DNA from 2 places in the Xylophilus rhododendri genome. Region 2 is predicted to be linked to the other one. Evidence: predicted binding sites of a transcription regulator. Region 2 holds the regulator's gene; the other holds the start of a gene.
The links. The regulator FNR, encoded in region 2, switches genes on or off when oxygen is low (the NO sensors DNR and NnrR bind a similar motif). The targets are predictions, from matches to a motif close to TTGATNNNNATCAA.

Region 1: GT347_RS05675 (universal stress protein) is a predicted target of FNR. The motif match lies at 1,697-1,710, and genes of this name have one in related genera.

The regions. Positions count from the first base shown of each region.
Region 1 covers NZ_CP047650.1:1,272,777-1,276,159, forward strand. Annotated here, with positions in the region: gene GT347_RS05665 (helix-turn-helix domain-containing protein) at 1-206, shown strand, start outside; gene GT347_RS05670 (Bug family tripartite tricarboxylate transporter substrate binding protein) at 312-1,325, shown strand; gene GT347_RS05675 (universal stress protein) at 1,771-2,298, shown strand; gene GT347_RS05680 (CocE/NonD family hydrolase) at 2,306-3,383, opposite strand, start outside.
Region 2 covers NZ_CP047650.1:4,465,052-4,468,434, reverse strand. Annotated here, with positions in the region: gene hemN (oxygen-independent coproporphyrinogen III oxidase) at 1-1,387, opposite strand, end outside; gene fnr (fumarate/nitrate reduction transcriptional regulator Fnr) at 1,472-2,224, shown strand; gene rfbC (dTDP-4-dehydrorhamnose 3,5-epimerase) at 2,244-2,792, opposite strand; gene rfbA (glucose-1-phosphate thymidylyltransferase RfbA) at 2,789-3,383, opposite strand, start outside.

The sequences.
Region 1 (3,383 bases), 2.7 Mb from region 2:
TGGGCAAAGCCCTGGTCAGCGGTGAAGCGCCGCCCACCTTCATTCCGCACCTGGTGCATCTGCTGGACGAAGCCCCGGTGTCCATGCTCGTCATGGCGGTGGAAGAGGCTGCCGCCCAGGCCCATGTCTCGCCGAAGACGGTCTGGCCCCAGATGGCCAGGCTGGCCCAGTCCTTGTCCGTGCACCGGAAGTCGGTTTGGACATAAGTCCCGACGCGAGCAGCGGGGAAGAGGTTTCTCGGGAAATCACGGTGTCATCCTTTCGCCTTCCGCCTGGAAGATGACAACGTTATCAATCCCGATGGAGACAAGATGCAGCATTCCATGTCGAAGCCGCGGCGCCTGGCGGCGACGGGCATCGCCGCAGCGCTGGCGATGTGCGCCTGGCCTCTGCAGGCCCTGGCCGCGGATGCCGGCGCAGGCTATTTTTCCGGCAAGCAGATCAAGGTGATCGTGCCCAACCCGGCGGGCGGCACCTCCGACATCCTGGCGCGCATCCTGGCGCCCAAGCTCTCCGAGGCGCTGGGCGCCACCGTGCTGGTGGAGAACCGGGCCGGCGCCACCGGCAACCTGGGCTCGGACTATGTGGCCAAGGCCGCGCCGGACGGGCTGACGCTGCTGCTCAACGACATCGGCTCGCTGGCCATCGCGCCCAGCGTATTCCCCACCCTGCCCTTCGACCCGGTGAAGGACTTCGCGCCGGTGATCCTGGTGGCCTATTCGCCGCACATCCTGGCGGCCTCGCCCTCGCTGCCGGTGAAGGACGTGAAGGAGCTGATCGCGCTGGCCAAGGCCAAGCCCAACTCCATCAACTTCGCCATCTCCGGCACCGGCGGCGCCAACCACCTGGCGGGCATCGACTTCGCCATGCGCACCGGCATCGTCTGGACCTATGTGCCCTACAAGGGCGGCTCGCAGGCGATCAACGACGTGATGGCCGGCCAGGCCGACCTGCTGTTCAACGGCATGGTGGCCACCTACCCGATGGTCAAGGGCGGAAAGCTGAAGGCGCTGGCCATCTCCAGCGCCAAGCGTTTCCCGGCCGCGCCGGAGATCCCCACCGTGGCCGAGTCGGCCGGGCTGAACGGCTTCGAGACGGGCTCCTTCCAGGGCATCGTGGCGCCGGCCGGCACACCGGCGCCGGTGGTGGCCACGCTGCATGCGACCGTGCAGAAGATCCTGGCCACGCCCGAGATGCAGCAGCGCCTGCAGGACCTGGGCGCCGAATACCGGCCTGGCACCTCGGCCAGCTTCGGCGAGTTCATCAAGACCGAGAAGGCGCGCTGGGCCAAGGTGGTGAAGGAGTCGGGCGTCAAGTTCGATTGAGGTTCGTCGAGCCGGGGCGGCGGGGGATGAAAAGCGTCTGATCAAAGCAGCCGACAAGCGTTGTGATAAGCACCTGAAAATGCTTGCCGACGCCAGTCAGGAAGCATCATGAGCACTACGCTGCAAAGCATCATCGAAGAGTTCTCCGACGAGGATCAAGAGTTCATCCAGCGCAAAGCGGGCGTTTTGGCTGAGCACATGATCCGCCACCGGAATCCCCGACGGAGTTCCGCAAGGCGCCGGTCAAGCCGACGGTGTCGCGGCGCACACCCGAGCCCAGCCTTGAGGCAGATGGCGGCGGCTCGTCCAGACGAAGGTCGAGATAAAGGCTTCGGTTGCCTGACGTCGGCTTTGGGGAGCATGCCTTTTCCTTGATCGAGGTCAAGCAGCCCGCGCGGACCGGGCAGCAGACTGGCGGCCTCACATTCCCCAGAAGGAGATCGCCATGTACCAAAGAATCCTGGTGCCGGTGGACGGCAGCGCCACCTCGCAGCGCGGCCTGCAGGAAGCCATCGGGCTGGCGCGACAGACGCACGGCCGCATCCGCCTGCTGCATGTGGTCGACCAGCTCGCCTTCAGCTACATGACGGATGCCTATAGCGGCTTCATGGGCGACTGCCTGTCGATGCTGCGCGCCGACGGCGAGAAACTGCTGGAGACGGCCGCGGCCACGGCCGGGGCGGCGGGTGTTCCGGTCGAGACCGCGATCCACGACGGGCTGGACCGGCGCCTGCACGAAGTCGTCGAGGACGAGGTGCGCGGCTGGCAGGCCGAGCTGATCGTCATCGGCACCCATGGCCGGCGCGGCGCCAGCCGGCTGCTGCTGGGCAGCGATGCCGAACGCATCCTGCGCACCTCCACCGTGCCGGTGCTGCTGGTGCGCCAGCCCGAGCCGGCCGCCGTGCACGCGCCGGCGCAGGCACAGCCGCCGGCCCATGTGCACCAGCCGACGGCCGCCCTGTCCTTCGAATAGCGCCTGTTCAGGCCCGTGCCGGATCGACCACGGGCAGTTGCAGCCTGCAGCCTTGGGTACCGCCCAGCTCGAAGCGGTAGAGCGGCGGCCTGCCATGCGGCACCTGCTGGAAATGCTCGCCGTCCGCGCCCGAGAGCGACAGCCGCAGCCGGCTGCCGGCCGCGAGCTGCCAGGCCACGGGCAGCATGGCGATCTGCAGCGTCTCCGTCACCGCCGGGTCCATCGGCCGCGCCAGGCGGCGCGAGTATTCGCGGAAGGGCCAGGCCGTGCGGTAGTTCTCCGGCGCGGGCGACACGGCCCGGTGCGACAGGCGCAGGCAGCCTTCGTTGATGTAGACCAGCCTGCCGTCGGCCAGCTCTTCCGACAGGTAGGCGAACAGGCTGCCGTCGCCCTGGCTGCAGGACAGGGTCAGCTCCAGCAGCACATGGCCGGCGAGTTCCAGCGCCTGCGGCAGCGGGTCGGAGCGGAAGGACAGCATGCGGGCCTCGTGCTCCGGCCAGTCCTGGTAGTAATCGACGATGGCCAGGGCGCGCAGGCGTTCGTAGCGGCTGTGCTGGCCGCTGGAGACGGCGAAGCTCGTCTGCAGTTCGGCGTGTTCCACCACCTGCGCCGGTGTCGGGGCCAGGCGGCCGGGCTGCAGGAACCAGTCGGTCGGCGTGGCGGCCGGCGGCCATTGCGCGGCCTGCCGCCACTGCTCGGCATGGGTGCAGAAGTAGTGCACCGGCGACTCGGCCTCCAGGCCCGTCTCCAGGCCGGCGAGGTGCCGATCGAAGAAACGCAGCACCTCCGACAGGATGGGGAACTCCGGCGCGCCGCGGCCCGCCGTGCGCCAGGGCGAGCCATTGGTGCGGGCGCCGTGGTCCCAGGGGCCGATCAGCAGGCGGTCGTCCTGGCCCTTCAGGGTGAGGAAACGCGAGATCGAACCGTGCACGAAGTTGCTGCCGTCGTACCAGCCCGAGACCGAATACACCGCCACCTTGCCGGCCACCTCGTTCAGGTACCAGTAGGGGCTGCAGGCGCCGCTGTGCAGCTGCGGGTCGTAGAGCATGCCCTCTTCGCGGAAGGCCATCTCGCCGGCCATGTCG
Region 2 (3,383 bases):
AGCGGTCGAACACGCTGGCGATCGACCGCACGAAGAACCAGCCCAGCTCGCTCACGCAGACGCCGTCGCGGTCCAGGCTCAGCAGGCCCTGTTCGGCCAGCGGCTGAAGCGCCGCGATCTCGGCGGCGAAGGCCGAGCGGATGTCGATCAGGTAGGCATCCGACAGGGCCTGGAAATCCAGCTCGCCCTGGCACATCAGCGCCATCACGATGGCGCGCCGCACCAGGTCGTCGCGGGTGGGCGCCAGGCCGCGCACCACCGGCAGCACGCCCTGGCGCAGGGCGTCGTAGTACTCGTCGAGTGTCTTGGCGTTCTGGCTGTAGCAGCCGCCGACACGGCCGATGGCCGAGACGCCCAGGCCGATCAGGTCGCCGTCGGGCTGGTCGGTATAGCCCTGGAAATTGCGGTTGAGCCGGCCGCGGCGGCGGGCCACGGCCAGCGAGTCGCCGGCCAGCGCGAAATGGTCCATGCCGATGTGTTCATAGCCGGCCGCGGCCAGCACGGCGATGGCCTCGCCCAGCATGGCCGCCTTGGTCGCCGCCGTGGGCAGGGCCGTGGCCGCGATGCGGCGCTGCGGCTTGAAGCGTTCGGGCAGGTGGGCGTAGGAATAGAGCGCGATGCGGTCGGGCCGCAGCGCCTGGATCTGCTCCAGCGTGCGGCCGAAGCTCGCTGCCGTCTGCTGCGGCAGGCCCAGGATCAGGTCCACGCTGATCGAGCGGAAGCCCAGGGGGCGCGCGGCCCGCATCAGCAGCTCGACCTGCCCGAAGCCCTGCTCGCGGTGCACCGCGCGCTGCACCTGCGGATCGAAATCCTGGATACCCAGCGACAGCCGGTTGAAGCCCAGCGCGGCCAGGCGTTCCAGCCGGGCCGGATCGACGGTGCGCGGATCGACCTCGATGGCCATTTCCGCATCCGCCTCGAAGCTGAAGGCGCGCCGCAGCGTGGACACCACCCGCGCCAGCTGCAGGTCGGACAGAAAGGTCGGCGAGCCGCCGCCCAGGTGCAGCTGCGACACCCGCGGCCGCGCGCCCAGCGCCTCGATGTGCAGGGCCACCTCGCGGTCCAGCGCCAGCAGGTATTCGGCGGCGCGGTCGTGCTGGCGGGTGACGATCTTGTTGCAGGCGCAGTAGTAGCAGATCGACTCGCAGAAGGGGATGTGCAGGTACAGCGACAGCGGCTGCACCGCGGCGCCGCCGGGGCCGGCCGAGCGGGCGGCCAGGGCGCGGCGGTAGTCGTCCGGGCCGAAGGCTTCGACGAAGCGGTCGGCGGTCGGATAGGAGGTGTAGCGCGGCCCGGGCGCGCCCATGCGTGCCAGCAGCTCGGGCGACAGGACGGGCGGCGCGGCGCGGGTGCGGCCGGCGGCCAGGGGAATGGTGACGGCGGACATCGCGCCAATGTGCCCGCGCCGCCGTCCCGGTGACTTGATCTGGATCAAGCGCCGTGGAAACGCCCGCGTGCATACTTGTCACCCGTGTCCACCGACTCCACCGCCCTTTCAGCCGTTCCCACCCCCACGCGCCAGGCGCTCCAGGTGGCCTGCTCCAACTGCAACCTGCGCGAGCTGTGCCTGCCGGTCGTCCTGGCCGAGGAAGACCTGCAGCGCCTGGATTCGCTGGTGGACCGCCGCCGCCCGGTCAAGCGCGGCGAGACCCTGTTCCGCGCGGGCGACCCCTTCTCCAGCCTCTACGCGGTGCGCACCGGTTTCTTCAAGACCTGTGTGTCGGCCGCCGACGGCCGCGACCAGGTCACCGGCTTCCTGATGGCCGGCGAGCTGCTCGGTTTCGACGGCATCTGCACCGACAAACACGCCTGCGACGCGGTGGCGTTGGAGGATTCGCAGGTCTGCGTGATCCCCTTCTCGCAGCTGGAGACCCTGTCGCGCGAGTTCACCCCGCTGCAGCGCCAGTTCCACAAGATCATGAGCCGCGAGATCGTGCGCGACCAGGGCGTGATGCTGCTGCTGGGCAGCATGCGCGCCGAGGAACGGCTGGCCGCCTTCCTGCTCAACCTCACGCGACGGCTGCAGTCGCGCGGCTTCTCCGCTTCCGACCTGGTGCTGCGCATGACCCGCGAGGAGATCGGCAGCTACCTGGGCCTGAAGCTGGAGACGGTGAGCCGCACCTTCTCCAAGCTGCAGGACGACGGCGTGCTGGAAGTGCGCCAGCGGCAGGTGCGGGTGCTCAAGCCCGAGGTGCTGAGCCAACTGGTGGACAGCGGGCGCTGAGGCGCGCCCGCGCCGGATCTCAGGCGAAGGTCTCGGCCGCCTGGAAGGTGCTGGCCGCGGCATCCTTGCCCGACAGCAGCGGCGCCATGCCGAGTTCGGGCCATTCGATCTTCAGTTCCGCGTCGTTCCACAGGATCGCCCGTTCGTGCTGGGGCGCGTAGAACTCGGTGGTCTTGTAGAGGAAGTCGGCCGATTCGCTGGTGACCACGAAGCCGTGGGCGAAGCCGGGCGGCACCCACAGCTGTTTGTGGTTGTCCTCGGTCAGCTCCACGCCGACCCAGCGGCCGAAGGTGGGCGACGAACGGCGGATGTCCACCGCCACGTCGAACACCGAGCCGCGCACCACCCGCACCAGCTTGCCCTGCGGTTTCTGGATCTGGTAGTGCAGGCCGCGCAGCACGCCTTTGGCGGAACGGGAATGGTTGTCCTGGACGAAGTCCACGTGGTGGCCTACGGCTTCGTCGAAGGCGGCCTGGTTGAAGCTCTCGAAGAAGAAGCCGCGGGCGTCGCCGAAGACCCTGGGTTCGATCACCAGCACTTCGGGGATGGCGGTGGGCGTGGCCTTCATGCGCGCACCCCTTCCTGCAGCACGTGCAGCAGGTACTGGCCGTAGCCGCTTTTCTTCAAGGGCTGGGCGAGCTTTTCCAACTGGGCGGAATCGATGAAGCCCTGGCGCCAGACGATCTCCTCGATACAGGCGATCTTCAGGCCCTGGCGGCGCTCGAGCGTGGCGATGAACTGGCCGGCTTCGAGCAGGCTCTCGTGGGTGCCGGTATCCAGCCAGGCGTAGCCGCGCTGCATGATCTGCACCCGCAGCTTGCCGGCTTCGAGGTAGGCCTGGTTGACGGCCGTGATCTCCAGCTCGCCGCGCGCGCTGGGCTTGACGTCCTTGGCGATGCGCACCACGTCGGCGTCGTAGAAGTACAGGCCGGTGACGGCGTAGTTGCTTTGCGGCTTGGCCGGCTTTTCCTCGATGCTGACGGCCTTGCCGCTCTCGTCGAAGGCGACCACGCCGTAGCGCTCCGGGTCCTGCACGTGGTAGGCGAAGACGGTGGCGCATTCGCCGTTGCCGTCGGCCGCGCCCAGCATCTGCTGCAGGTCGTGGCCGTAGAAGATGTTGTCGCCCAGCACCAGCGCGGCGGGGGCGCCGGCGAGGAAT